3 regions of the Luteibacter sp. 22Crub2.1 genome follow, and region 1 is predicted to be linked to each of the others. Evidence: riboswitches for the same ligand, from Rfam matches in the RefSeq annotation. Region 1 holds a riboswitch; each other region holds the start of a gene.
The links. Region 1 has a riboswitch for cobalamin ahead of B5X73_RS10140 (TonB-dependent receptor domain-containing protein). Riboswitches for the same ligand answer to the same signal wherever they lie in the genome.
Positions count from the first base shown of each region.

Region 2: linked by a shared signal. The riboswitch ahead of B5X73_RS04395 (ribonucleoside-diphosphate reductase subunit alpha) and the one ahead of B5X73_RS10140 (TonB-dependent receptor domain-containing protein) in region 1 are both predicted to bind cobalamin.
Region 3: linked by a shared signal. The riboswitch ahead of B5X73_RS12680 (CoA-acylating methylmalonate-semialdehyde dehydrogenase) and the one ahead of B5X73_RS10140 (TonB-dependent receptor domain-containing protein) in region 1 are both predicted to bind cobalamin.

Region 1 is NZ_FUYT01000008.1:98,926-108,685, reverse strand. Features, by position in the region: gene pgl (6-phosphogluconolactonase) at 1-681, opposite strand, end outside; gene zwf (glucose-6-phosphate dehydrogenase) at 678-2,150, opposite strand; gene B5X73_RS10155 (GntR family transcriptional regulator) at 2,388-3,140, shown strand; gene B5X73_RS10150 (SIS domain-containing protein) at 3,154-4,188, shown strand; gene nagA (N-acetylglucosamine-6-phosphate deacetylase) at 4,211-5,362, shown strand; cobalamin riboswitch at 5,395-5,627, shown strand; gene B5X73_RS10140 (TonB-dependent receptor domain-containing protein) at 5,782-7,677, shown strand; gene B5X73_RS10135 (efflux RND transporter permease subunit) at 7,883-9,760, shown strand, end outside.
Region 2 is NZ_FUYT01000003.1:278,038-287,797, forward strand. Features, by position in the region: gene B5X73_RS04390 (hybrid sensor histidine kinase/response regulator) at 1-2,176, opposite strand, end outside; cobalamin riboswitch at 2,371-2,582, shown strand; gene B5X73_RS04395 (ribonucleoside-diphosphate reductase subunit alpha) at 2,739-5,255, shown strand; gene B5X73_RS04400 (ribonucleotide-diphosphate reductase subunit beta) at 5,408-6,436, shown strand; gene B5X73_RS04405 (acyl-CoA thioesterase) at 6,491-6,886, shown strand; gene B5X73_RS04410 (MerR family transcriptional regulator) at 6,934-7,413, shown strand; gene B5X73_RS04415 (aldo/keto reductase) at 7,410-8,402, shown strand; gene queF (NADPH-dependent 7-cyano-7-deazaguanine reductase QueF) at 8,490-9,317, shown strand; gene B5X73_RS04425 (hypothetical protein) at 9,447-9,760, shown strand, end outside.
Region 3 is NZ_FUYT01000011.1:25,390-35,149, forward strand. Features, by position in the region: gene B5X73_RS12630 (M28 family peptidase) at 1-660, shown strand, start outside; gene B5X73_RS12635 (DUF1345 domain-containing protein) at 704-1,387, shown strand; gene B5X73_RS12640 (hypothetical protein) at 1,519-1,944, shown strand; gene B5X73_RS12645 (excinuclease ABC subunit UvrA) at 2,008-4,641, opposite strand; gene B5X73_RS12650 (DUF2000 family protein) at 4,682-5,095, opposite strand; gene B5X73_RS12655 (Lrp/AsnC family transcriptional regulator) at 5,174-5,683, shown strand; gene B5X73_RS12660 (hypothetical protein) at 5,729-5,917, opposite strand; gene B5X73_RS12665 (LysR substrate-binding domain-containing protein) at 6,029-6,241, opposite strand; partial or broken gene B5X73_RS12670 (aldo/keto reductase) at 6,271-6,728, opposite strand; gene B5X73_RS12675 (VOC family protein) at 6,837-7,220, opposite strand; cobalamin riboswitch at 7,332-7,537, shown strand; gene B5X73_RS12680 (CoA-acylating methylmalonate-semialdehyde dehydrogenase) at 7,677-9,191, shown strand; gene B5X73_RS12685 (acyl-CoA dehydrogenase family protein) at 9,203-9,760, shown strand, end outside.

The sequences.
Region 1 (9,760 bases):
CACGGGCACGCGGTCCTGCTTGAGCACGGCGGCGATCGGGAAGTCTTCGCCGGCCTGAGCCCTGGCGAGCACGTCTTTCTTGTCCGCACCTTCGATGTGCAGGTAGAGCGTGCGCGTATCGAGCACGCGCGGCAGGCTGAGCGTGATGCGCGGCTCACCCGCACCGCCGGCACGCATCGACAGCACGCTCCGCGTACCGTTGAGGTCGAGCGCTTCGGCGAGGTGGTCGCCGCCGGGGAAAAACGACGCGGTGTGGCCGTCCGGACCCATGCCGAGCACGACGACATCGAACGGCTTGCCGAGCGCGTCGACCTTCTCGCCAACGCCCTCGAGCGCGGCATCGACGTCGTCGGCATGCGCCTTGTCGAACAGCGGCAGGAAGGCGGCGACGTGCGCTTCGTGCGCGATCAGGGTGTTCCTGACCATGCGCGCATTGGAACGCTCGTTGTCTTCGTCGACCCAGCGCTCGTCGACCAGCGTGATGGTGACCTTCGACCAGTCGATCTCCTGCTCGGCGAGCACGGCGAACATGACCTTGGGCGTGCCGCCGCCGGAAACGGCGATGCTGGCCTTGCCACGCGCCTTGATGGCGGCGTCGAGCTTGCCGGCGATGTCGCGCGCCAGCGCATCGGCGAGAGTGAGCTTATCGGCGAAATCGTGCTGATGGATCTTGGCGTTCATGCTGCGTCCTCGGCCCAGGTACGGCCATCGCGTTCAATGAGCGCCACGGCGGCGCTCGGACCCCAGGTACCCGCGGTGTACGGCTTCGGCGTATCGCCGCTGCCCTCCCAGGCTTCGAGGATGGGACCGGCCCAGTTCCATGCGGCTTCGACTTCGTCGCGGCGCATGAACAGGGTCGGGTTACCACGCACGACGTCGAGGATCAGCCGCTCGTAGGCATCGGGCTGCTGCACGCCGAACGCCGCCGCGAAACTCATGTCGAGCGGCACGTGGCGCAGGCGCAGGCCACCCGGACCCGGATGCTTGATGGTCAGCCACAGCTTGACGCCCTCGTCCGGCTGCAGACGCAGCGTCAGGCGGTTGGGCAGCAGCGGACCGTTGGTGGGATCGAAGATGGAATGCGGCAACGCGCGGAACGTCACCACGATCTCCGAGACCCGGCTAGGAAGGCGCTTGCCGGTGCGCAGGTAGAACGGCACACCCGCCCAGCGCCAGTTACCGATCTCCGCCTTGAGGGCGACGAAGGTTTCGGTCCTGGACTGGTCGCTGCCGAGTTCGTCGAGATAGCCCGGGACGCCCTGACCTTCGGCCGCGCCGGCGCGGTACTGCCCGCGCACGGTGAGGTTGCCGGCGTTGCTGGCGTTGATCGGGCGCAGCGAACGCAGCACTTTGAGTTTTTCGTCACGCACGGCATCGGGCGCCAGCGACGAAGGCGGCTCCATGGCGAGCATGCAGACCAGCTGCAGGATGTGGTTCTGGACCATGTCGCGCAGCGCGCCGGCACGATCGTAGTAGCCCGCGCGATGACCGACGCCGACCGTCTCGGCGACGGTGATCTGCACGTGGTCGATGTGCTGGGCATTCCACAGCGGCTCGAACAGGGCGTTGCCGAAGCGCAGCGCCAGCAGGTTCTGCACCGTTTCCTTGCCGAGGTAATGATCGATCCGGTAGGTCTGCGATTCGTTGAAGACCCGGGCCACGGCGTCGTTGATGGCGTTGGCGCTTTCCAGATCGCGACCGATCGGCTTCTCCAGGACCACGCGCGAGCGCTCGCCGTTGAGACCGAGCGACCCGAGGCGCTGGCAGATGTCGGTGAAGATGTCCGGCGCGGTGGACAGATAGAACACGCGGATGTGCTGGGCCTGCTGTTGCATCAGCGCGGCGAATTCATCCCAGCCTTCTTCCTTGCGCGCGTCGAGCGAGCGGTAGGAAACCATCTGGATGAACGCGTCCAGCTGGGCCGGAGCCACGTGGGACACGCCTTTCTCGACCGAGGAGCGGACCAGGTCGCGGTAGCCCGCGTCGTCGAGGGCCTCGCGGGCCACGCCGATGAGGCGGCTGCTGGGCTGGATCTGGCCGTCCACGAAGCGATGGAACAGCGCGGGAAGAAGCTTGCGGACGGCGAGGTCGCCGGTGCCGCCGAAGATGACCAGATCGAAGGGTTCGATCGGGAGGAGATGAGCGCTCACGACAGTGGCCTGCTGGGATCGATGGGTATGCCGACGGATCGTACCAGTGACATACCAGGTCATACCAGCCCCGTACCACTCAAGGCGGCGTTTTCCATCGCGATATCAGGCGATGACGCCGCAAAAACGTTTACGGGCCGACTTTGCATCGTGCAAACGCCCGTTTGAATCGCTCACTGGTATTCGCGGGCTTGGACGGTCTTGCCGCAGTGGTCGTTGATTGGTATCTTCTCGGCCATGGAAAGCGCCCTCGTCGCCGAATACCAACGCCTGCAGTACGACCCGGCCGCCCGGCAGCCGCTGGCGTACATGCGCCTGCGTCGCGCCATCCGCAACGTGATCGAAAACGGCGAGGTGCAGGTCGGCCATGCGCTGCCCAGCGAGCGCGACCTGGCCAGGGCCCTCACGCTGTCCCGGGTTACCGTGCGCAAGGCCATCGGCGGCCTGGTCGAGGATGGTCTGCTCACCCAGCGTCATGGCGCGGGCACCTTCGTGTCCGAGCGCATCGTCAAACCGCTGTCGCGTATGACCAGCTTCACCGAGGATCTTCGCGCTCGCGGGCTCAATCCGCGCTCGGAGTTCTTCGAGCGGGCCATCGGCGAGGTCACGCCGGAAGAAGCCATGGCGATGAATCTCTCGCCCGGCACCCAGGTGGTCCGCCTGCACCGCCTGCGCTACGCGGGCGACGAGCCGCTGGCGATCGAGCGCAGCGCCGTGCCGCTCAACCTGCTGCCGGACCCCAGCCTGGTCGAGGATTCCCTCTACGAAGCGCTCGACACGCTGGGCAACCGCCCGCGACGTGCGTTGCAACGCCTGCGCGCGGTGGTGCTGGGCCCTGCCCAGACCCGGCTGCTCCGGCTCGGCGCCGGCAGTGCCGGGCTGAATATCGAGCGGCGCAGCTTCCTCGACGACGGCCGCATCGTCGAGTTCACGTGTTCCTGGTATCGCGGGGACATCTACGACTTCGTCGCCGAACTGCAGAGCGACTGACGGACCATTCTTCATGACGATCCAGCCGCAAGACACCCTGATGTACCGCGAAGCGCACGAGACCGCCGAGGTCGTCGAGCGGCAGCTTGCCCTTAACGACGCCGTGATCGGCACCCTTGCCGAACGCCTGCGCGCGAATCCGCCGCGCATGGTGATCACCTGCGCCCGTGGCAGCTCGGATCACGCGGCCATGTACGCGAAGTACGTATTCGAAACGCAGCTGGGCGTCGTCACCGCCTCGGCCTCGCCGTCGGTCACCTCGATTTACCACGCCGCGCAGCGCCTCGATGGCGCGCTTTACGTCGCCGTATCCCAGTCGGGCAAGAGCCCGGATCTGGTCCGCAACGCCGAGGCCGCGAAGAAGGCCGGTGCGTACGTCGTGGCGCTGGTCAACGTGATCGACTCGCCGCTGGCGGACGTCGCGGACGTGGTCGTCCCGCTGCACGCGGGCCCGGAAACCAGCGTCGCCGCGACCAAGAGCTATCTCGGCGCGCTGTTCGCGATTCTGCATATCGCCGCCCGGTGGAGTGGCAAGGCCGAGATCGCCGACGCCCTGGCCGCGTTGCCCGCGCAGCTGCGCCAGGGCTGGGATGCCGACTGGTCGTCGCTGACGGAAGGCCTCGTCGATGCGCACAACCTGTTCGTGGTCGGTCGTGGCTTCGGCTTCGCCGGTGCGCTGGAAGCGGCGCTCAAGTTCAAGGAAACCTGCGGCCTGCATGCCGAAGCCTTCAGCGCGGCCGAAGTGAAACACGGCCCGATGGCGCTGGTCGGCCCGGACTTCCCGGTGCTGTTCTTCGCGCAGAACGACGACACGCTCCCGGGCGTGCTCGATGTCGCCGCCGAGTTCCGCAAGCGTGGCGCCAATGTCTGGATCGCCGCGCCGGGTGCGACGGGTGAGGGTGTGCTGCCGCTGGTCGCCACCGCACCGATCGCCGCGCCGCTGATCACGGTGCAGAGCTTCTACCGCGCCACGGCGGCGCTCGCGCTGAAGCGCGGCTTCAATCCCGACGTGCCGCCGCACCTGAATAAAGTCACCGAGACCGTCTGACCGTCACCCTCAAGGAATCGCCATGACTCTCGCCCTCGTCAACGGCCGCGTGCTTACCGACAACGGATTCCAGAGCGGCTTTGCCGTGCTGGTCGACGATGGAAAGATCACCGGACTGGCGCTGCCATCCGATCCGCGCGTGCGCGCGGCGGAGCGCCATGACCTCGGTGGTCGCACCTTGCTGCCCGGCTTCATCGACTGCCAGGTCAACGGCGGGGGCGGCGTGTTGTTCAACGATGCACCGACGGTCGACGCGATCCGCACGATCGGCGAGGCACACGCGAGATTCGGCACCACGGGTTTTCTGCCCACGCTGATCAGTGACGACGCGGAGGTCATGGCGAAAGCCATCGATGCCGTGAACGACGCGGTCGCCCAGGGCGTGCCGGGCGTGCTCGGCATCCATCTGGAAGGCCCGTTCATCGCACCCGAGCGCAAGGGCGTGCACGACCCGGCCAAGTTTCGCATCGCCGATGCCGACGATGTCGCGATGGTCGCGCGGCGCCACGGCGGCGTGACCCTGCTGACGCTGGCCCCCGAGCGCGCTTCCGCGGAAGTACTCCAGCAGCTGGTCGCCAACGGCGTCATCGTAGCCGCGGGCCACACGGCGGCCGACTACGAGACCACGCGCCATGCACTGGCGACGGGCGTGCGCGGCTTCACCCATCTGTTCAACGCGATGACACCCTTCACCAGCCGCGAGCCTGGCGTCGTCGGTGCCGCGCTCGAAGACCAGGCCAGCTGGTGCGGTCTGATCGTCGACGGCCACCACGTGCACCCGACCTCGCTGCGTGTCGCCATCGCGGCGAAGGCGCCACGGAAGATGATGCTGGTCACCGACGCGATGCCGCCCGTGGGGTCGGACAATCCGAACTTCGTGCTCAAGGGCGAAACCATCACCGTGCGCGACGGCGTCTGCCAGACGGCGGACGGCACGCTGGCCGGCTCCGCGCTGGACATGGCCACGGCGGTGCGCAATACGGTCGACATGGTTGGCGTGGCCTACGATGAAGCCGCGCGCATGGCGTCGACGTATCCGGCCGCGTTCCTCGGCCTCGGCGCCACCCACGGTCATATCGCCGCCGGTTACCGCGCCGACTTCGTCGTGATGGACGAGACCCATACGGTGATCGAAACCTGGATCGGCGGCGAGCGCGTTTACGCCGCAGGCTGATCGGCCGGTCGTGACAGCGCCCCACCCTCCGGTTAAAGTCGCGGGGTTCGGGTGTCCCCGGGGCGTCGCGCCACGGGGATGAAACGGGAAGCCGGTGCGCCGCCTCTGCGGCAAGGCCGGCACTGCCCCCGCAACGGTAAGCGCTCGGGGTCGTCACGGCCCCTCGGACACGGCTTCAGCCACTGCGACAGCGGGAAGGCGCCGGTCCGACACCCCCTCGGGGACGGCGTGAGTCCGGAGACCGGCCCGACGACGCGCCCCGTGAGCCATCCCGGGGCGTCGTCCCGTTTCGGGCGATTCGCGGAGGGCGAATCCGGACAGTCATCCGGGTTCCGCCCGTGTGCCGTTCGCCGTATGTCCTCCTCGCGCGCCCTTTGAGCTACGCATTGCCGCGCTATGCGGCGGAGGAAGACCGTTCCATGAAGAAGACCCTGCTCGCGGCAGCCCTGCTGTCGTCGATCGCCGCTGCCCACGCGGCCGACGCCCCGGACGCCCTCGATCCCGTGATCGTCACCGCGACCCGCACGGCCACGCCACTGGACGAGGTACTCGCCCCGGTGACCGTGATCACCCATGAAGACATCGAGCGTCTGCAGCCGCGTAACGTCCAGGACCTGCTCGCCGGGCTGCCCGGTGTGGTCATGGCCAACACCGGCGGTATCGGCCAGCAGACCTCGCTGTTCATGCGTGGCAGCAACTCCTCGCACACGCTGGTCCTCGTGGACGGTGTCCGCGTGGGTACCGTGGGCGCGGGTCTGCCGGCTTACGAGCAGCTGGCGGTCGAGCAGATCGACCATATCGAGGTCGTCCGCGGTCCGCGCTCGAGCCTTTACGGCTCCGACGCGATCGGCGGCGTCATCCAGATCTTCACCCGCCACGGCCAGGCCGGCGAAGCGCCGACCCCGAGCCTCTCGGTCACCGGCGGCAGCCACGGCTACACCGCCGGCCAGGTCGGCGTGTCGGGCGGCACGACCCACGGCTGGTACAACGCCAGCCTCGGCGGCCAGTACACCTCGGGCATCAATGCCTGCCGCATCGGCGCGGGCACGGCGTTCAAGGGCTGCTTCACCGACGAGCCGGACCATGACGCCTATCGCACGTACAACGGCGCACTGTCGGGCGGTTATCGCTGGGACGACGGCACCGAGCTCACCGGCAGCTGGCTGCGCAGCAAGGGCGATATCGAATACGACGGCGACTACCAGAACCTGACCCGACGCTCGCAGCAGGTCGCCGGCGCGAAGCTGGCTTTCGACGTGCTGTCCGCGTGGCGCATGTCGGTCAGTCTGGGCCAGAACCAGGACCGCGCCGACAACTACCTCAACGGCGCCGACAAGGGCTATTACGACGCGGACTTCAACTACGTCACCGGTGCCGACAAGCTGCGCGTGGGATATCTGTACTCTAAGCGCAATCAGGGTTCCTGGCAGAACGACTTCACGCTGGCCCCGGGCCAGACGCTGAGCGCCGGCGTCGACTACCAGCAGGAAAAGCTGAGCAGCGACACGGATTATCTCAAGGACACCCGCAACAACACGGGCGTGTTCGCGCTCTACCAGGGCGTGTTCGGCCCGCATGAGATCCAGCTGTCGGCCCGCCACGACCACAACACCCAGTTCGGCAACCACACGACCGGCTCGGCCGCCTATGGCTTCCGTTTCGACAACGGCATGAAGGTCACGGCCTCTTATGGCACCGCCTTCCACGCGCCGACCTTCAACGACGAGTACTACCCGTACGGCGTGCCCACGGTGAACCTCAAGCCGGAGAAGTCGCGCACCGCCGAGATCGGCCTGTCGGGTCGTCCGGGCATCTGGAACTGGGCCGTCAACGCCTACCAGAGCCAGGTCGACGACCTGATCGGCTACGACGCGAACTTCCTGCCGGTCAACGTCAGCAAGGCCCGCCTGCGCGGCCTCGAAGGCCAGGTCGGCGCGGACGTCGATGGCTGGCACGTGCGCGGCTACCTGACGCTGCAGCAGCCGCTGGACCGGGACAGCGGGCTCGAGAAGGACAACCTGCTGGCCCGCCGTCCGCGTCGCACCGGTCGCGTGGATCTGGACAAGGACCTGGGCGCGTTGACACTGGGTGGCTCGGTCTACGCCTCGGGTTACAGCTACGACGACGCGGCCAACACGACGCGTCTGGGCGGCTACACGACCGCGGATCTGCGTGCCACCTGGCACATGGACGATGCCTGGAGCGTGCAGGGCCGGGTCGCGAACGTGGCGGACAAGCGGTACGAGACGGCGGCGTATTACAACCAGCTGGGGCGGACCTACTATGTGACCGTGCGGTTCTCGCCCGTACGCTGAGGGAGCACCGTGTAGGAGCGCGCCCTGCGCGCGATGTTTCACGGCATCGCGCGCAGGCGCGCTCCTACCCCTGGCGCCGGGTTCGGGCAAACGCCGCACCCCTGCCTTCCGGCAGGGCCCCCACTAAAGGCACACGCCACGGACCGGCGCGGACGTCATAAAGTCCCCGGGCGCGGGTATGCTTCCCGCGATCACAGGAAGTGTCGTGAACGTTTTTGCACCTTTCATTCGCCGGCCGATCGGAACCTCGCTGCTTGCGGCGGGGCTCGTGCTGTGCGGCTCCATCGCCTACATGCTGCTCGGCGTGGCGGCCCTGCCGTCCATCGAAGTGCCCGCCGTCTTCATCCAGACGCAGATGCCCGGTGCGAACGCGCAGACGATGGCCTCGACCATCATCGCCCCCCTGGAGCGCCACCTCGGCCAGATCCCGGGCGTGGACCAGATGTATTCCAACAGCTCGGAAGGCAGCGGCTTCGTCCGCCTCCGTTTCAGCATGGACCGCTCCACCGATGCCGCCGCGCGTGACGTGCAGGCCGCGATCAACGCGTCCGCCGCCGACCTGCCGGCCGGCATGCCCAGCCCCCCGCAGTACTTCAAGTTCGACACCGGCCAGATTCCCGTTCTGCTGGTGTCGTTCACCTCGAAGTCGCTGCCGCCGGACAAGCTCTACGACGTCGTCGATACCCTGATCCGGCCCGCCGTGGCGCAGATCGATGGCGTGTCGCGCGTACAGGTCTTCGGTGGGACCCCGCACGCCGTGCGCGTGGAGCTGGATACCCGCGCGTTGTCGTCCAAGGGGCTCACCGCCAACGATGTGTCCAATGCGCTGCATGCCGCCAACGTGACCTCGCCGCAGGGCCTGCTGTCCGACGGCAAGGCACAGATGACGGTCGTCGCGAACGACAGCATTCGCGACGCGAAGGATTTCGGCGACATCCTCATCGCGATGCGCAACAACGTGCCGGTGCGCCTCTCGGACATCGCCCGCGTCTACAACGGCCAGCAGGACCAGTACCAGGCCGCATGGTTCCAGGGCGAGCGCTCGGTCACCATGCAGATGAGCAAGCGTCCGGAGGCGAACTCCATCGCCACCGCCGACGCGATCCGTGCCGCGCTGCCGCGCTTCCGTTCGCTGCTGCCGGCGGACGCGAAGGTTACGCCCATCTTCGACCTGACCCAGACCACGCAGTCCGCGCTGCACGAGGTCAAGGTCGCGCTGCTGATCAGCATCGTCATGGTCTTCCTGGTCATGATGGTGTTCCTGCGCCGTCTCGGTCCGACGCTGATCGCGACGCTGAGCGTGCCGTTGTCCCTGGCCGGCGCCTTCGTGGTGATGTGGACACTCGGCTATACGCTCAACACGATGTCGCTGATGGCGCTGGTGCTGTGCATCGGTTTCGTCGTCGATGACGCCATCGTGGTCATCGAGAACATCGTCCGGCACATGGAGAACGGCAGTAAACCGATGCCGGCGTCGCTCGAGGGCGTGCGCGAGATCGGCTTCACCGTGATGTCGATCACGCTGTCGCTGGTGGCGGTGTTCGCGCCGCTGCTGTTCGGCAACAACATGATCACCAAGTTGCTGCGCGAGTTCTCGGTGACCCTGGCGGCGGCCGTGCTGATTTCGGCCATCGTGTCGCTGACGCTCACGCCGGCACTCTGCGCCCGCTATCTCAAGCACGACGAGCCCGACCGCCAGCCAGGCCGCGTCGAGCGCGCGCTGGAACGCTTCGATCGCGGGTTTCTGCGCCTGTATGAGCGCGGACTGGACTGGGCGATGCGCCATCGGCGGGTCATGCGCTGGCAGCCACTCATCCTGCTTTTCGCCACCTTCGCGCTGGGCTTCGCCGTGGTGAAGACCGCCGGTGGCAATTTCATGCCCGACGAGGACACGGGCATGCTGCAGGCCGATGTCACCGCGGACGCCAACATTTCGCCGGACGAGATGTCGCGACGCCTCAAACGCGTCGGCGAAATGATGCAGAACGATCCGGCCGTCGCCGACGTCACCACACTGCTCGGCAGCGGCAACGATGGCGCGGCCGTCGGCAACAGCGGCACCATGTTCATCGATCTGAAGAAG
Region 2 (9,760 bases), on a different contig from region 1:
TTTCGATGATCGACAGGGCGCTCTCCGCGTCGCGCGCCTTAAGCACCCGATAGCCCAGTTCACCCAGCATACCCACGACGGTCTCGCGCACGGCTTCATCGTCTTCGGCGACGAGGATCGTCTCGTCACCGCCGCGCACCGCTTCTTCCTCGATGGCCACCACACGGTCTTCGCTCTGCATCGAACGCGGCAGGTAGATCTTGACCGTGGTGCCCTCGCCGGCCTCGCTATACATCTTGACGTGGCCGCCGGACTGTTTGACGAAGCCGTAGACCATCGAAAGGCCCAGGCCGGTTCCACGCCCTTCCGGCTTGGTCGTGAAGAACGGGTCGAATACCTTGTCGAGGATGTCGTGCGGAATGCCGGTACCGGTATCGGTCACGGCAAGCATGACGTACTGGCCTGGACGCAGGTCGCCGTGCGCCGTGGCATAGGCCTCGTCGAGCAATGCGTTGCCGGCTTCGATGGTGAGCTTGCCCTGCCCGTCCATCGCATCGCGCGCATTGATCGCGAGATTCAGCAGCGCGTTCTCGACATTGGACGGATCGACCAGCGTGTTCCACAAACCGCCGGCAATGACGGTCTCGACCTCGATGGCCTCACCCAGTGCGCGGCGCAACAGCTCGTCCATGTCGCGGATGAAGCGACCGATGTTGACGACCTTGGGGGCGAGGGGCTGACGCCGGCCGAACGCGAGCAACTGGGCGGCCAGCTTGGAGCCACGCGTGACGCCGGCCATCGCATTGGCGACGCGCCGCTCGGCCCGTTCGTTGCCCGACACATCCGCGCCAAGCAGCTGCAGATTGCCGCTGATGACTTGCAGGAGATTATTGAAATCGTGCGCGACGCCACCGGTCAGGTTGCCTATCGCATCCATCTTCTGCGCCTGGCGCAGCTGTTCCTGGGCGGCGCCGAGTTCAGCGTCGCGTGCGCGCTCGCTGGTGACGTCACGCGCCACGGCGAAGATCATGCCCTCACTGGGCACCGCCCGCCAGGACAGGTGCCGGAAGCCACCGTCCGCGGTGCGGTAGCGGTTCTCGAAACGGAGCGTAGCCACACCGTCGGCCAGCTGCTCGGTTTCCTCACCGGTGCGCCCGGTGTCGTCCGGGTGCACGAAGTCCAGATAGGAGCGACCGATGGTGTCGCGCTCGCTCCAGCCGAGGATCGCGGTCCACGCCGGGTTGACCGAGAGCAGGCGGGTGTCGGTGTCCGCGACGACGAGGATGTCGCTCGACAGGCGCCAGATGCGGTCCCGCTCCAGCGTACGTTCGGCGACCTGACGCTCCAGGCTGTGCGCGAACTCGAGCAGCTCGGCCTCGGCGCGACGTCGCTCCACCGCGACCCGGGTGCGATGGGCGACCTCGCGGACGAAGTCGATCTCTTCTTCCGGCCACTCCCGCGGGCTCTCGTGATTCAGATAGAGCAGCGCCACCGTGCCGCCACGCTCGGTCACCGGCATGTTGATGAACGACGTGGCGCTGATCGACGCCAGCGCGTCCGCCGTATGGATCGTGCGCGGGTCCTTGTACGCATCGGAGACGACCGCGGTACGGCCGGCCTTGATATCGTCGATGTAGGACCCGTATTCACGGAAGTTGAGGACACCGGCGATCGTGACGATGCCCGGCGCGTTCCAGTCGCGCTCGATCGTGATGGTTTCCGCGATCGTGTCCACCGAGCCATAGCCCGCACGGCTGACACGAAGCGCGCGGCCGAGGACCTCGGCCACGCGGTAGGCGATCTCGGCGGGATCTTCGACTTCGCGGAGTATGTCGCTGACCTCGATCAGCGCGATGCGGCGCTCTTCGATGGTGCGCGCGGCCTCGGTCTCCCCGGACAGCGGCCGGACGCTCACGACGAAGGACGCCTGGCCCAGCGCCGAAGCGCGCCACGGCTCGATCGAGACGCGCCAGGTGGCGCCCTCCACGGAACCCAGGGCCAGCTCACGGATGCCCCCGGCGTCAGCGAGCGACAAGGCGGTCTCGAGGCGAGACCGGCTTTCCTCGTTCCACCAGGTCAGAAAGCCGCAGGCACCCGCGTCGCGGAGACGTGCCGTCATCCAGGCATTGGCATACAGGAGCTCGCCATCCGCCGTGACGGCGGTGAAGCCGTAGGGCAGCGCATCGAACGCATCGGTGACCAGGGCATGTTCCTGCAGCGCGAACGTCGAGGTCATCTAGCGAGCGATCCTATGAAAGAACGCAGATGTTATCGGTTAGTGGTCATAAGCTTTGTGTAGAAGGTCTTCACAAAACCCTCATGATCCCCTCCGTCGCGTCGCGGGAAAGGGGTTGCAAAAAATCACTTGCGAAGGATCAAGCACATAGCGGCGACACCCTACATCTTGTGTTGACGCTGCCAACCTCCGCCTATATGGTGTGTCCCGTTGGTGTCCGGAGAGGCGCGACTGCCCGTCGGACTTAATAGGGAATCCGGTGCGAATCCGGAACTGCCCCGCAGCGGTAAATGGAAACGATCCCGTTCAATGCACTGGTCCTTCAGGGGCTGGGAAGCGACGGGTAGGCGGACCGAAAGGCCCTTGTCCATGAGTCCGAAGACCTGCCAGCAATCGGTGCCCGGGCGGCCTCGATAGTGGTGACGGCTTCCGCGGGGAAGCACGTCGCGGACCGGAGCCCCTTCGCGGCGCGCTCCGTCCCCGGCCGTTTCCCGCATCAGCCCCATCCCTCACGAGCCAGCCGACCGGGAACGGGTGATAGAACCTGGGGCGAGCCAAGACAATGACCACGATGGATTCTTCCGCGCGCGAGCGCACCGAGACGGCCGATGCCGCCGTCTCCGCCAATAACACCACGGACAAGGCGCCTGCCGCCGGCTACCGCAACGACCCGCCGCCGGCCTTCGCGCTGACGCCCCCGCACAACCCTGGCCAGATGCGCGTCACCAAGCGCAACGGCGGCCAGGAAGTCGTCGACGTGAACAAGATCGTGCGCGCGGTGACCCGCAGCGCCGACGGCCTGTTCGCGGTCGACCCCATGCGCGTCGCCCTGAAGACGATCGGCGGCCTCTACGATGGCGCCACCACGCAGGAACTCGACCAGCTGTCGATCCGTACCGCCGCGGCGCTCACCGCCGAGGAACCGGAGTACGGCCAGCTGGCCGCACGCCTGCTCGCCGCCTTCGTCGACAAGGAAGTATCCGGTCAGGACATCCAGTCGTTCTCGCAGTCGATCTCCACCGGTTTCGACCTGGGCATCCTCAACGAGCGCCTGCGTGACTTCGTCCAGGTCAATGCGCGCAAGCTCAACGACGCCATCGACACGACCGGTTCGCGCCGCTTCGAGTACTTCGGCCTGCGCACGGTTTATGACCGCTACCTGCTGCGTCACCCGACGAAGCGCTTCGTCATCGAAACGCCGCAGTACTTCTTCATGCGCATCGCCTGCGCGCTCGGCGGCAACGACGTGGCCGAGACGCTCGAGCTGTATCGCATGCTGTCGTCGCTGGAATACCTGGCCAGCTCGCCGACCCTGTTCAACGCCGGTACGGCGCACGAGCAGCTGTCGTCGTGCTTCCTGCTGGACTCGCCGCAGGATGCCCTGGAGTCGATCTACGCCAAGTACGGCGACGTGGCCCAGCTGTCCAAGTTCGCCGGCGGTATCGGCCTGGCTTACTCGCGCATCCGTTCGCGCGGCTCGCTGATCAAGGGTACCAACGGTCACTCCAACGGCCTCGTGCCCTGGCTGAAGACGCTGGACGCCTCGGTCGCCGCGGTGAACCAGGGTGGCAAGCGCAAGGGCGCCGCCTGCGTGTACCTCGAATCCTGGCACGCCGACATCGAGGAATTCCTCGAGCTGCGTGAGAACACCGGTGACGACGCACGCCGCACGCACAACCTCAACCTCGCCAACTGGGTGCCCGACCTCTTCATGCGCCGCGTGGAAACCGACGGCGACTGGTCGCTGTTCGATCCGAAGATCGTGCCGCACTTCGTCGACACCTGGGGCGCGACGTTCGAGGCCGCCTACGAGAAGGCCGAGGCCGAGGGCCTGGCCGCCAAGTCGATCAAGGCACGCGAGCTGTACGCCCGCATGCTGCGTTCGCTGGCACAGACCGGCAACGGCTGGATGACCTTCAAGGACCGCTCGAACGCCACGAGCAACCAGACCGCGCGTCCGGAAAACGTCATTCACCTGTCCAACCTGTGCACCGAGATCCTCGAAGTCACCTCCGAGGGCGAGACCGCCGTATGCAACCTCGGCTCGGTCAACCTGGCCCGCCACGTGGTGGACGGTCAGTTCGACTACGAGAAACTCGGTACCACGGTGCGCACCGCCGTGCGTCAGCTCAACCGCGTCATCGACCTCAACTTCTACCCGATCGCCACGGCGAAGACGGCCAACATGAAGTGGCGTCCGGTGGGTCTGGGCGTGATGGGCCTGCAGGACGTGTTCTTCAAGCTGCGCCTGCCGTTCGACTCCGAAGAAGCGCGCAAGCTGTCCACGCGCATCCAGGAAGAGATCTATTTCCACGCGCTGTCGATGTCCAACGAGATCGCCGAGCGCGACGGTGCCCACCCGGGCTTCGACGAAACCCGCGCCGCCAACGGCGAGCTTCAGTTCGACTACTGGCCGGCGGCCACGCCGACCGGCGTAGAGGGCCGCTGGGCCGAGCTGCGCGAGAAGATCAAGGCCAAGGGCCTGCGCAATTCGCTGGTCATCGCCATCGCTCCGACCGCCACGATCGCTTCGATCGCCGGCTGCTACGAGTGCATCGAGCCGCAGGTGTCCAACCTGTTCAAGCGCGAGACGCTCTCGGGCGACTTCCTCGTCGTCAACCGTTATCTGGTCGACGAACTGAAGACGCTTGGCCTGTGGACCGCAGACGTGCGCGATCAGATCAAGCTCGCCGAAGGTTCGGTGCAGGGCATCGCCGCGATTCCGGCCGCGCTGCGAGAGGTCTACCGCACGACGTGGGAACTGCCGCAGAAGGCACTGATCGATCTCGCCGCCGCGCGCGGTGCGTACATCGACCAGAGCCAGTCGCTGAACCTGTTCATGGAAAACCCGAACATCGGTCAGCTGTCCTCGATGTACATGTACGCGTGGAAGTCGGGCATCAAGACGACGTACTACCTGCGTTCGCGTCCCGCCACCCGCATCGCCAAGACCACGGTGAGCTCGTCGTCGGCCTCGCTGCCCACGCCGGCCGCTCCGGTCGCCGATGCGCAGGAGCAGGCCGAAGCCGCGGTGTTCTGCTCGCTCGAGAACCCCGAGTACTGCGAAGCCTGCCAATAAAAGCAACGCGCCCCTACAGGGGCGCAGCACCCCTGTAGGAGCGCGCCCCGCGCGCGAAGCCGCTGCCTGCGCCAAACGTTCCAGCATCGCCGCTTCGTTGGTTTTTCGCGCGCAGGGCGCGCTCCTACACGTATTTAATTTGAGGTAGCCCGATGTCCGCTTCTCCCGTCACCCGCGATACCCACATTCTCGATCCCGGCTTCGAGCTGACCCTGCGGCCGATGAAGTACCCGCAGTTCTACGAGATGTATCGCGCGGCGATTCGCAACACCTGGACCGTGGAAGAAGTGGATTTCTCGCTCGACACCACCGACCTGAAGTCGAAGATGTCGGACGCCGACCGGCACCTGATCCACCGCCTGGTCGCGTTCTTCGCCACCGGCGACACCATCGTGTCGAACAACCTGGTACTCAATCTGTACCAGCACGTGAACTCGCCCGAAGCACGCATGTACCTCTCGCGTCAGCTGTACGAAGAAGCGCTGCACGTGCAGTTCTACCTCACGCTGCTGGACACTTACATTCCGGAACCGGCCGAGCGCAACAAGGCCTTCGCCGCGATCGAGAGCATTCCGTCGATCCGCCAGAAGGGTGAGTTCTGCTTCAAGTGGATCGACTCGATCCAGAACCTCAACCGCCTCGAGACGCGCGAGCACCGTCGCCAGTTCCTGCTCAACCTGATCTGCTTCGCCGCGTGCATCGAAGGTCTGTTCTTCTTCGCCGCCTTCGCCTACGTGTACTACCTGCGCTCGCGTGGTCTGCTGCACGGCCTGGCCTCGGGCACCAACTGGGTGTTCCGCGACGAGTCCGGCCACATGGCGTTCGCCTTCGAGGTCGTGCGCACCGTGCGCGAGCAGGAGCCGGACCTCTTCGACGACCAGATGCGTCAGGAAGTCGAAGCGATGCTCGAGGACGCCATCGCCTGCGAGACCCAGTTCGCCGCCGACGTGCTCTCGGGCGGCGTGGCCGGCCTGTCGGTCAACGACATGCGCCAGTACCTCGAATACTGCGCCGACCAGCGTCTGGTCCAGCTGGACATGCCCAAGAAGTATGGCTCGAAGAATCCGTTCGACTTCATGGACCTGCAGGACGTGCAGGAACTGACCAACTTCTTCGAGCGGCGCGTGTCGTCGTACCAGGTCGGCGTGCAGGGCGAGGTCGCGTTCGACCAGTCGTTCTGAGGAAACGGGGGACCCTGTATGATGCATGCTGCACTGCAACAGGAATCGTCCCCCATGACCGCGATCGACCGCCCCACCGAGGCTCGCGTCCTCGAAATCGTCTTCCCCGACCACACCAACCACCTCGGCACGCTGTTCGGCGGCCAGGCGCTGGCGTGGATGGATAAGGCCGCCTTTCTGGCGGCCTCGCGTTACTCCCGCCAGATCGTCGTCACCGCCCGTTCGGAGCAGGTCGACTTCCACGTGCCCGTCCGTAAAGGCCAGATGGTCGAGCTGATCGCCACGGTGATTTCGGTGGGCCGTACGTCGATGAAGATCGACGTGGCGATGTACACCGAGGATCTGATCACCGGCGCGCGCGAGCTGTGCACGCGGGGCACGTTCACGATGATCGCGCTGGACAGCGAGTACAAGCCGACACCCGTGCAGCCGCTGCCCGCGGCCGCATGAAAAGAGGCGCTTGACCTAGAGCGCACTCGAAGGCGTAGGCTTTCGGCATGACCACCTACCTGACCATCGCCGAGGCCGCCCTGGCGACCGGCCTGACCGTCCATACCCTGCGTTATTACGAGCAGATCGGCCTGATCGACCCGGTGCCGCGCCGCAGCGGCCAGCGGGTATACGGCGAGCACGAGCTCGCCCTGCTGCGTTTCGTCGTCCACATGCGCGCCACCGGCATGTCGATGCGTACGCTGCAGGAGTATTCCGAGCTGCGCCGCCAGGGTGAGACGCCCGACAGCATCCGCCTGCGCGGCGACCTGCTGGCACGCCACGCCGCCTTTCTGCGCGACGAACTGGTCACCCTGACCGAGACGATCGCGCGGCTGGACAAGAAGATCGCCATGTACCGCTCGGCGTATGGCGAGGAAGGTGTGTCATTCCCTGAACCGGCGCCTCCTGCCGTGACGGCGCCCCCGCCGCCCACGGCGCGGCCCCGCGAAAAGACCCCCACCTCCCCGCGCAGGAAACAGGCATGAAGACACGCAAACTCGGTAAGAACGGCCCGGACGTATCGGCTCAGGGCCTCGGCTGCATGGGCATGAGCGAGTTCTACGGCCCCGGCGACGAGAAAGAGTCCATCGCGACACTGGAAACCGCGCTGGATCTGGGCATCACCTTCTGGGACACCTCCGACGCCTACGGTCCGCACACCAACGAGGAGCTCATCGGGCGCGTCCTCAGCGGTCGTCGCGACAAGGTGTTCCTCGCGACCAAGTTCGGCATCGTGCGTGACCCCAACGATCCATCGAAGCGCGGCATCAGCGGCCGCCCGGAATATGTGCGCGAGTCGGTCGAAGGCAGCCTGCGCCGCCTGAAGACCGATCACATCGACCTGTATTACCAGCACCGCGTGGACGCCAGCGTGCCCATCGAGGAAACCGTCGGCGCGATGGCGCGGCTGGTCGAGGAAGGCAAGGTGCGTTACCTGGGCCTTTCCGAAGCCTCGGCGGAGTCGATCCGCAAGGCGGCGGGCGTACACCGGATCACCGCCCTGCAGAGCGAGTACTCCCTGTGGACGCGCGATCCGGAAACCACCGGCACGCTGGCCGCCTGCCGCGAGCACGACATCGGGCTGGTCGCGTATAGCCCACTGGGCCGAGGCTTCCTCACTGGTGCGATCACCTCGCCGGACGACTTCGCCGAGGACGACTATCGCCGCAACAATCCGCGTTTCGAGGGCGAGAACTTCACGAAGAACCTCGAGATCGTCCAAAAGGTCCGCCGCTTCGCCGCCGACAAGGGCTGCACGCCAGGTCAGCTGGCACTGGCGTGGGTGCTGGCCAAGGGCGAGGACATCGTGCCGATCCCGGGCACCAAGCGTGTGAAGTACCTGAAGGAAAACGCCGGCGCCGATGACGTCAGCCTTACGGCCACCGAGATCGCCGAGATCGACGCGGTGTTCCCGCCGGATGCGGCGCTTGGCGACCGTTATCAGAGCAGCATGATGGGCTTCGTCAACGCCTGAACGCCCGGACAGCCGCCCCGATACCGGGATCCGGTCCCGGGGCGGTCGTCCCTTATAATGGCGGCCTTTACCGCCGCCGTTGCCGCCATGTCGTCCCCCGAACATTCGCCCCTGGGCAAGTCCACCGTCTACGCGGATCGCTATGACGCCGGCCTGCTGTTTCCCATTCCCCGCCAGGGCAAGCGCGATGAGATCGGCGTGGCGGAAGCCGCGTTGCCCTTCCACGGCGTGGACGTGTGGAACGGCTACGAGCTTTCGTGGCTGGATAAACGCGGCAAGCCGCACGTGGCGGTGGCTGAATTCCGCTTTCCGGCGACGACGCCCAACATCGTTGAATCGAAGTCGTTCAAGCTGTATCTGAACAGCTTTGCCCAGGAACGCGTGGCCGATGCCGCGACACTGCGCCAGACACTGGTCCGCGATCTTTCAGCCGCCGCGGGTGGTCCGGTCGGCATCGTCCTGCACGCGCCCGGCGAGCTGGACGGCACTCCGATCTCGGAACCGGAAGGCCTGCTGCTGGACACGCAGGAGCTGGACTTCGACAGCTACGGCCCGCCCAGGGCGGATTTTCTCGTCGCGAACGACGGGGACGCCCGCGAAGTACTGGTGTCGCACCTGCTCCGCTCCAACTGCCCGGTCACCGGCCAGCCGGACTGGGGCAGCGTGCAGATCGCCTATACCGGCAAGCCGATCGACCGCGCGGGCCTGCTTCGCTACCTCGTCTCCTTCCGTAACCACACGGAATTCCACGAGCAGTGCGTCGAGCGCATCTTCATGGATGTCACGGCCCGCTGCGCGCCCCGCGAGTTGTCCGTGTACGCCCGATACACCCGTCGTGGCGGCCTGGACATCAATCCGTTCCGCAGCACGGACCCGGCCGCCGTGCCGGCCAACCCGCGCGGCGCCCGCCAATAATGAATGACACATTCATGCGTTCTTCATTGGTCTTGCCTTTAGTTGTGTAGCCTGTACTCTGCGGCGGCCAAGGGGATCGGCCCCGATACCGCCCCGTTCGAACCTGACTCGTCATTCCGGAATCCAGACATGAAGCTTTCCTTCCGCTCGTACGCCCTCTGCACGGCCACCGTCGCCGGCCTGCTGGTCCTCACCGCCTGCGGCAAGAAGGAAGAGCAGCAGAACACCGCGCCGGCCGCTGCCGCGACCGCCCCGGCTCCGGCTGCCGCCCCTGCGGCGGCGACCACGGCGCCGGCCGCGCCTGCCACCTCGCCCACCGCCGCTGCCGCTCCGGCTGCTCCGGCCGCCGCCCCGGCTGCGCCGGCCGCCGCCAGCGAGTCGCTGAAGGTCGGTTCGGTCACCCTCGGCAGCGCCGTCGGCGCCGACAAGAAGGTCGCCAAGGC
Region 3 (9,760 bases), on a different contig from region 1:
TTCGGCGATCCCGGCCTTGCTTACGTAGGGTTGCTGGCGAAAACCAATGCGCGGCTCGTCCTGCGTGTCGCCAATGCGGACGTGCTGCCGTGGCGATACACCGGCTTTGCCACGGCGCTCGGCAAGGACATCGACCGCTTGCAGGCGAGCTCGGAAACGGCGCACAAGGAAGCGCAGCGCCATAACGCCCTGCTGGATGACGGTTCGTACCACCTGGCCGATGTGGCCTATCGGAAGCTGCAGCCGCCCGCGCGCGTCGACGATGGGTGGCAGGCGGTGAATCTGGACGCCCTGCGCGACGCCCAGCGCGATCTCCTGGCCGCCGCTGGCGCCTTCGACGCGGCCGCGTCCATCGCTGAAGCAACGGGTGCGCCCGCACTGTCTTCGTCCCGCGCCGCGAAGGTCAACCGTGCGTTGCGCGATGTCGCTCCGGCGTTCCTCCAGGCGTCCGGCTTGCCCCAGCGCAGCTTGTATCGGCACCTGCTGCAGGCCCCGGGTCGCAAGGAGGGCGAAGACGTCGCGCCGCTTCCGGGTATCGGTGACGCCATCGACGCGAAAGCCTGGGATCAGGCGAGTGCGGAAGTGACCCTCACCGCCAACGCGACCCGAAAGGCCGCCGAGGCTCTGCGTCAGGCGACGGTGACACTGACGCAGCCGTAAGAGGTTATAGTCCGCCGCATTCGCCGGGTGGACAGCTTTTTTCATGACCGAAACGCCGCAAAAATCAGCGCCTCATCGCAGGAAAGTGTGGGGTCCGATCCGCTACGCCCACGCCCGCCCGCGCCTGCTGGTGGGTGCGGCCGTGGCGGTGGTTGCCGCGGCGGCGCTGGAATTCAGCGGCATGCCACGGTCGTTGCCGCTGCTGCTGGGGTTCGATCTGGGTGCCGTCGTGTACTTCGTCCTGCTTTTGCGGATATTCGTCGGTGCCAGTCCGGCCACCATGCGGCGGCAGGCGAAGCAACAGGACACCGGCCGGTGGACCACGCTGCTGAGTGGTGTGGTCCTCTCCGCCGTCGTGCTCGGCGCGGTCACGACGGAGCTGAACTCCAGCGACAAGGGCGGGGCACTGGCCATCGCGGTGGCCGCGACCACCATCATCCTGGCGTGGACCTTCATGAATACCCTGTTCTCCCTGCATTACGCCCACGGGTATTACGGGGAGTTCGGCAAGCCACACCAGGGGCTCGATTTCCCCGGTGATGAAGAACCCGATTACTGGGATTTCGCCTATTTCGCCTTCACCATCGGCATGACCTTCCAGGTCTCCGATGTCCAGATCACCACCCGGTACCTGCGCCGGATCGGGCTGATGCACAGCGCGATCGCGTTCTTCTTCAATGTCTTCATCATCGCCATCAGCGTGAACATCGCCGCCGGCAAGGCCTGATCGGCAATAAGTTCACCCCCTACTGCCCATTTTTCTTATTGACGCGACGCCGCAAACGCGGTGTCCTTCGATTAGCCGTCCATACGGCAGGGGCCCTGACGGGCTTGAGAAGAGAAGGGGGGGGAAGCCAAATGACAATCCAGACGTTCGCACGGGCGGCGGGGGTCGCCCTGGTCCTCGTTATCGCCAGTAACGCGGCGGTCGCTCGCTCCGAGGACGACACACCACCCGAGTCCATCTGCTCGGTGCTCGGCACCGCCGCCCGCTACCTCAACACGACGGTGACCGTCCGTGGCGTGGCCAGCAGCGAGGGCAAGACGACGACGCTGTCCGATGCGCAGTGCAAGGGCGCGGTGGACCTCGCCATGGACGACAAGTCCGCCGGTAAGCGGGATGTGTCCTCGTTCCGACGCACGGTGAGCAATAAAGGCACCCGTGCCGATGCCACGGTGTTCGGACGCTTCAAGGCGACTGGCGACGCGCAGCATCCGTATGCCATCGACGTGTACAGCGTGCGTGACGTGAGCGAACTGCCGGCGGTTGCCGAGGGGAGCTGAGGGCAGCTCCCGCGGGGGCAGTGCATGGTCGTCGATGGGGCCTGTTCCTGTCGGCGACGCCGTTTACCCGAGTACCCGAGCCAGATAAGGCGCCGTACGGCTCGTCGTCTCGCTGGCGACCAGCCGCGGCGGCCCGCAGGCGACAATCTTGCCGCCCTCGTCACCCGCGCCGGGACCGACGTCGATCACCCAGTCGGCTCCGGCGACCACGCGCATCTCGTGCTCGACGACGACTACCGTATTGCCGGCCGCCACCAGCCCCTGCAACTGCGCCACCAGCTTGTCCACATCCGACGGATGCAGTCCGGTGGTCGGCTCGTCCAGCACGTAAAGATTGCTCCCGCGCTGCGACCGCTGCAGTTCCGTCGCCAGCTTGATCCGCTGCGCCTCGCCGCCGGAAAGCTCCGTGGCCGGTTGTCCGAGGCGCAGGTAGCCAAGCCCGATGTCATAGAGAAGCGACAGCGGCTTCATCACCGCTGGCTCGTCGACGAAAAACTCGCAGGCTTCCTCGACCGTCAGTCGCAGCACGTCGGCAATGTTCTTGCCGTTCCACTGCACTTTTAGCGTGGCCTCGTTATAGCGCGCACCGTGGCACGTGGGGCAGGGTGCATAGACGCTGGGCATGAAGAGCAGCTCGACGCTGACGAATCCCTCGCCCTCGCAGGTTTCGCAGCGCCCCTTCGCCACGTTGAACGAAAAGCGCCCGGCGTCGTAACGCTTCGCCCTGGCTGCCTTTGTCGCGGCAAACAACTTGCGCACGTGATCGAAGAGCCCGGTATACGTCGCCAGGTTGGATCGAGGCGTGCGCCCGATCGGCTTCTGGTCGACCTGGACCAGTCGCGTGATGGCGTCGGCGCCCTTGTGGATGCGACCGCCGGTCTTCGTGATGACGCTGGGTGCCGCGTCATCGCCTTCGTCCTCCGGGGCGGGCAGCTCGTGGCCCAAATGCTCACTGACCAGCTCCACCAGCGCCTGGCTGACCAGACTGGACTTGCCCGAGCCGGAAATGCCGGTGACCGCGGTAAACAGACCGATGGGGAAGGCGGCATCCAGATTATGGAGGTTGTTGCGCGTGATGCCGCGGAGTTCGAGCCAGCGCGATGCCGGGCGAGGTGACCGCTCAAGAGGCCGCTCGTGACCGAACAGATAACGCGCGGTACGCGACAGCGCCACGTCGGCGAGACCATCGGGAGGACCGCTGTAAAGAATCTCGCCGCCGCGTTCGCCTGCATCCGGGCCGACGTCGACCAGCCAGTCAGCGCGACGCATGACGTCCATATCGTGCTCCACGACGAAGATCGTATTGCCCGATCGCTTCAGTTGCTCCAGCGCGGTGAGCAAGGCCTCGCCATCCGCCGGGTGAAGGCCGGCCGACGGTTCGTCGAGCACGTAGACGACGCCGAACAGGTTCGAGCGGATCTGCGTGGCCAGGCGCAGCCGCTGCAACTCGCCCGGTGACAGCGTGGGACTTGATCGGTCCATTGAGAGGTAGCCAAGGCCGAGTGCCTGGAGCGTACCCACGCGGGCAACGAGATCCTGTGCGATGCGCTGAGCCGCGATACGTTTTTCCTCGGACAGGTTGGGGGTGCGCCGCACGTCCGATGACCCGTCGTGCGCGGCGCCGCCGGCGGCTACGCGCTTCGCATTCGCGCGCTTACCCGCGGCGCGGCTGCGTGTGGTCGACTCGGCCAGCTCGTTGAACCGCCCCTCGGCTGCCGGTTTCAACGTATCGACCAGGGCATCGAATGACAACGCGGACAGGCTTCCGATGTCCAGCCCGGCAAAAGTCACGGACAACGACTCGCGCTTCAGACGCTTGCCATCGCAGACCGGACAGACGCTGCCGATCATGTAGCGCGACACGCGCTTCTTCATGAGCGGACTTTGCGTCGTGCTGAAAGTGTGCAGCACATAACGCCGCGCACCCATGTACGTGCCCATGTAACTGGGTTCGGTCTTTCGCTTCAGTGCCGCACGGGTTTCCGCCGGCGTGAAGCCGGCATAGACCGGGACCGTCGGGGTTTCCTCGGTGAACAGGATCCAGTCGCGCTGCTTCTTTGGCAGGTCCTTCCACGGCACGTCCACGTCGTAGCCGAGGGTGACCAGAATGTCGCGCAGGTTCTGACCGTGCCATGCCGGTGGCCATGACGCGATCGCGCGTTGGCGCAGGGTCAGCGTGGGATCCGGCACCATCGACGCCTCCGTCACCTCGTACACGCGGCCCAGCCCGTGGCAGTGCGGGCAGGCACCTTGCGGCGTGTTGGGCGAGAAATCCTCTGCGTATAACATCGCCTGGCCGGCGGGGTACGAGCCCGCACGCGAGTAAAGCATGCGCACGAGACTCGACAGCGTAGTGACGCTGCCCACCGATGAGCGTGCTCCGGGCGTGCCGCGCTGCTGCTGCAATGCCACCGCGGGCGGCAGCCCCTCGATTTCGTCGACGTCCGGCACGCCTACCTGGTCGATCAGGCGTCGCGCATAAGGCGCCACCGACTCGAAGTAGCGTCGCTGCGCTTCCGCGTACAGCGTCCCGAAAGCGAGTGACGACTTGCCCGATCCCGACACCCCGGAGAACACGACGAGCGAGTCGCGAGGGATCACGACGTCGATGTTCTTGAGGTTGTGCTCGCGTGCGCCACGTACACGTACGAAGCCACGGAGGTCGGTCGAAGAGGGCGGGGATCTACGCTTGGTCATCCAGGGATTATCGCAGCCCCGGCTTGCGGTTCCCGTGAAATCACGTGTGCAGAGGCACGCCCTTGGTGGCTTTCTCGATCGCCTTCCGAGGTCCGCGTAACGCGATGCCGACGAGGTTGGGTGCATCGGCGTCTTCCGCGAGGAAGGCTTCGCGGTTGGCCGCGTCGTGTCCAGTGGAGAACATCGCCTCGACATAGATCGCGCGGGTCACGTCGCGTTCGATGGCGACGCGATGCGCATGGGCGAGCTGCGTCGCATCGGCACCGAACACGAGCATCGGCTGCCCGAGCAGGCGCGCGTAGTGACGTCCGGCCGCATCGATGTATGGCTCGCCCATGGCATCTGCCGCCGCTCCGGCGATGCCGGTGGCCAGGAAGGCGGTGACGTTGAGCTTCTGCCATGTCAGCAGGTCGCTGCGGACGAGGATGGCGACGCGGGTGTCGAAGGTGGTCATGTCAAAGGTTCTTCGCAGTCTGTTAGGCTGATTCAGTAAAACGCCGAATGTCATTCGGCGAAAGGGCGACAGGCTGCCATGACGAAAAAAACGAAAGCCATTCCGGGCGAGACCCCCGACGCGGTCCGGCTCGACGCGATCGACCGAAAATTATTAGGCGCGCTCTCCGCCGATGCCACGCTGAGCTACGCGGAGCTGGCCGAACGGCTGCATCTCTCCGCACCCGCGCTGCATGAGCGGGTGAAGCGGCTGCGCAGGGATGGGGTCATCAAGGCCACCGTGGCTGTGCTCGATGGGGTGAAGGTCGGGCGTCCGTTGCTGACCTTCGTCCACGTGGACACGACCAGCTGGGCGGTGACACGCCAGCTGCTGGCGCTGCAGGCCTTTCCCGAGGTGGAGGAAATCCACACCGTGACGGGAGAGAGCGCGATGTTGCTGAAGGTACGGACGGCCGATACGCGGGGGCTCGAACACCTGCTGGAGCGGATTCACGCGATGGAGGGATTCAAGGGGACGCGGAGCTATATCGCTCTGTCGACGTATCTGGAGCGGGGACCGAGTGCGGAGGAGGCTTCCGGGGCGACATAAAAAAACCCCGCGGTGCGGGGTTTCTGACGCCGACTTACGGGAGGCTCAGCGATCGCGTCGCGCGCGAACCTTGATCCGCTGCATCCGGCGCTGCTGCATCATGTTGAACCAGAAGGCCGTCTCCGTCACGACGCCAGCGGCGACGAGCAGCAACGTCCCTGTGACCGAACCGGCAAGAAAGAACACGACGTCCAGGGCGAACAAGGCGGCGAGGACGAGATGACGTTGGCTCATGGGTGACTCCTGCTTGCTGCGCGGCCCCGGGACCCGGGCGCGGCCTGATTCGATCCTCGGCTACCTACGAGATGGTGTCAATCGCGGAAACGTCAAGGGATTGTGGGCGATTCAGCCACGATAACGTAGCGCATCCACCAGCAGGGTCAGTGCGGGGGAGGTCTGCCGCCGGTTCGGGTAGTAAAGGTGGTAGCCCGGAAACGGGTCGCACCAGCTCTCCAGGACGCGCACCAGTCGTCCGGCCTCGATATGCGGCACGACGACGTCCTCGGGCACCCAGGCCAGACCAAGGCCCGCCAGGGTCGCCCGGAGAATGTGGTTCATCCCGTTGAGCACCAGCTAGCCTTCGACGCGAAGTGCTTCACCTTGCCTTCCTGGATGAGATCCTTCACCGCACCGGCGACGTCTTCGATCGGCACGTTCGGGTCTACGCGGTGCTGATAGAGCAGATCGATCTGCTCGATGCCCAGACGCTTGAGGGAACCCTCGGCGGCCTTGCGGATGTTTTTCGGGCGGCTGTCCAGACCCGTCTGCTTGTTCGTTTCCGGATCGAACGCGAAGCCGAACTTCGTCGCGATGACGACGCGGTCGCGCATCGGCGCGAAGGCCTTGCCGACGATCTCCTCATTGGTAAACGGACCATAGACCTCGGCCGTATCGAAGAAATCGACGCTTAGGTCCACCGCCTCGCGGATGAGCTTGACTGACTCGTCGCCGCTCAGCACGTGGCTATAGCTGAAATTGAGGCCCATGCAGCCAAAGCCGACGGCTGAGACCTCCAGCCGCTTTTACCGAGAACGCGCTTTTTCATGGTGATCTCCAGAAGGTAGCCATGACGCCATGCTACCGACCGGGGGTCCAGTGATTAAGTGGGATAAACCGCTTGAGCCTATGCGGGCAGTTCATCAATGATCTTCCATCAGCCGGCGTGAAACACCGCCTCGATGTTATGGCCATCCGGATCCAGCACGAAACCGCCGTAATAGCCTTCGTGATAGTGCGAACGCGGGCCCGGCGGACCGTTGTCCCTCGCGCCCGCATCCAGCGCCGTCTGATGAAATAGCCGCACCAGCTGCTGCGAACTCACCCGAAAGGCGACGTGTACCGGCGGCTGATTGGGTGTGCCCTGGTAGATCCAGAAATCCGGCTTGCCGTTCTCGCCGAACCCCGCCACGTCGGTACGTCCCGTTTTCGAGGCGGGGAAGTGCACGATCAGTTCATAGCCGATGGAGGCCAATACGGTCGTATAGAACTGCTTGCTGCGCTCGAAGTCGCTGACGGTGGCGCCGGTGTGGTCGATCATGGAGATCTCCTGAGCGTGGAACGGCTGATCCGCGCAGCTTAGTCGGAATCCGTGGCGGCATCCAAGGCGCCTTTACTGCATCGCAGCGTGTCGCTCGCCGCGTCGCCGCCTACACTCCCGCTGGCCACAGGTGTCCTGCCGCCGCCATTCCGGTGCGCAGGGTGAAACGGGAAGCCGGTCCGATGCCGGCGCTGCCCCCGCAACGGTAGGCGAGAAAACCCGACTCAGAACCACTGCGGCAACGCGGGAAGGTGTCGGGGTGATGCGGATCGCATCGCTCGCAAGCCCGGAGACCGGCCCGTGGTGGGCACCGCTTGCGGTGTCTTCCTCGGGTGTTGCGGTGGGCAACCGGACGAGCTGGCTCGATGCGGCGTCCGTGGCCTCGAACCGACTTGTCTCGCTCACGCACGCCCGGTTTCGCGGGTGAGCGATATGGAGACAAGCATCATGAACGAGATGAATCGTGCCGCGACCGATGTCGCGACCGTCAAACTGCTGATCGACGGTGAGTTCGTCGAGTCCGCGACCACACAATGGCGCGATGTGATCAACCCGGCGACGCAGGTCGTCCTGGCACGTGTGCCCTTCGCCACATCCCGGGAGGTGGATGCGGCCGTCGCCGCCGCCCGGCGCGCGTTCGCCACCTGGCGCAAGACGCCCATCGGGACGCGGGCCCGCATCTTCCTCAGGTACCAGCAACTGATCCGCGAACACATGGCGGAACTGGCGGCGATCCTCACGGCGGAGCAGGGCAAGACACTGCCGGACGCCGAAGGCGACGTGTTCCGTGGCCTCGAGGTGGTGGAGCAGGCGGCCGCCATCGGCAATCTGCAACTCGGCGAGCTGGCCAACAACGTGGCCGGTGGCGTGGACACGTACACACTGCTGCAGCCGCTGGGTGTCTGCGCAGGCATCACGCCGTTCAACTTTCCGGCGATGATCCCCCTTTGGATGTTTCCGATGGCCATCGCCACGGGAAACACCTTCGTGCTGAAGCCGTCGGAGCAGGACCCGATGGTCACCATGCGGCTGGTCGAGCTGGCGCAGGAGGCAGGCATTCCCAGGGGCGTGCTCAACGTCGTGCACGGGGGCGAGGAGGTGGTCAACGCCATCTGCGATCACGTCGACATCAAGGCGGTGTCTTTCGTCGGATCGACGAAGGTCGGTACGCACGTTTATCACCGTGCATCGCAAGCCGGTAAGCGCGTGCAGTGCATGATGGGGGCGAAAAATCACGCTGTCGTTCTGCCCGACGCCAACAAGGAGCAGACGTTAAATGCCATGGTCGGTGCCGCCTTCGGTGCGGCCGGGCAGCGTTGCATGGCGGCATCGACGGCGGTGCTGGTGGGGGCCGCGCGCGAGTGGATTCCCGATCTCGTTACCAAGGCGAAGTCACTGAGGGTCAACGCGGGGACCGAGGCCGGCACCGACGTCGGCCCGCTGATCTCATCGTTGGCGCGTGACCGCGTCGAGAGCCTGATCGACGCGGGCGTGGCACAAGGCGCGACGCTGGAGCTCGACGGTCGCGGATACCGGGTGCCGGGCTACGGCAACGGTAATTTCGTCGGGCCGACCATCTTCTCGGGCGTGAAGCCCGGCATGCGTATCTACGACGAAGAGATCTTCGGGCCCGTGCTGGTCGTCCTCACGGTCGACACGCTGGACGAAGCGATGGATCTGGTCAACGCCAATCCCAACGGGAACGGTACGGCCGTGTTTACGCAGAGCGGTGCGGCTGCCCGTCGCTTTCAGGAAGACATCGATGTGGGGCAGGTCGGTATCAACGTACCGATCCCGGTGCCGGTGCCGCTGTTCTCGTTCACGGGATCGCGTGCGTCCAAACTCGGCGACCTGGGCCCTTACGGCAAGCAGGCGGTCACGTTCTACACGCAGACCAAGACGATCACTTCGCGCTGGTTCGACGATGACACGCGCGGCCACGGCGTCAATACGACGATCAGCCTCAAGTGATGGCGGCCGTCATGGATATTCCTGTGATGGGGCAAGGTTTCGGCTTCAGCGACGAGCAGATGGCGTTTCGCGAGGCGGCGCGCGATTTCGCGGCATCCGAACTGGCGCCGCGTGCGGCGCACTGGGACGCCGAGAGCATCTTTCCGCGTGAGGCCATCGGTAAGGCAGGCGAACTGGGTTTCTGCGGCCTGTATGTCGACGAAGCGGCCGGCGGCAGCGGGCTGACCCGGCTGGATGCGGCGATCGTGTTTGAGGAACTCGCCGCCGCCGATCCATCCACCGCGGCGTTCATCAGTATCCACAACATGGCGACGTGGATGCTGGCGACGCATGCACGTTCTTCGTTGCGCGCCGAATGGGGTCCGGCGCTGTGCAGCGGGGCGAAGCTTGCGTCGTACTGCCTGACCGAGCCGGGCGCCGGTTCCGATGCGGCGTCTCTGCAGACGCGCGCCGTGCGTGATGGTGACGCGTACGTGCTCCACGGCAGCAAGGCCTTCATCTCGGGAGCCGGTGCCACCGACATGCTCGTGGTCATGGCCCGCACGGGGGGCGAGGGTGCGCGTGGTATC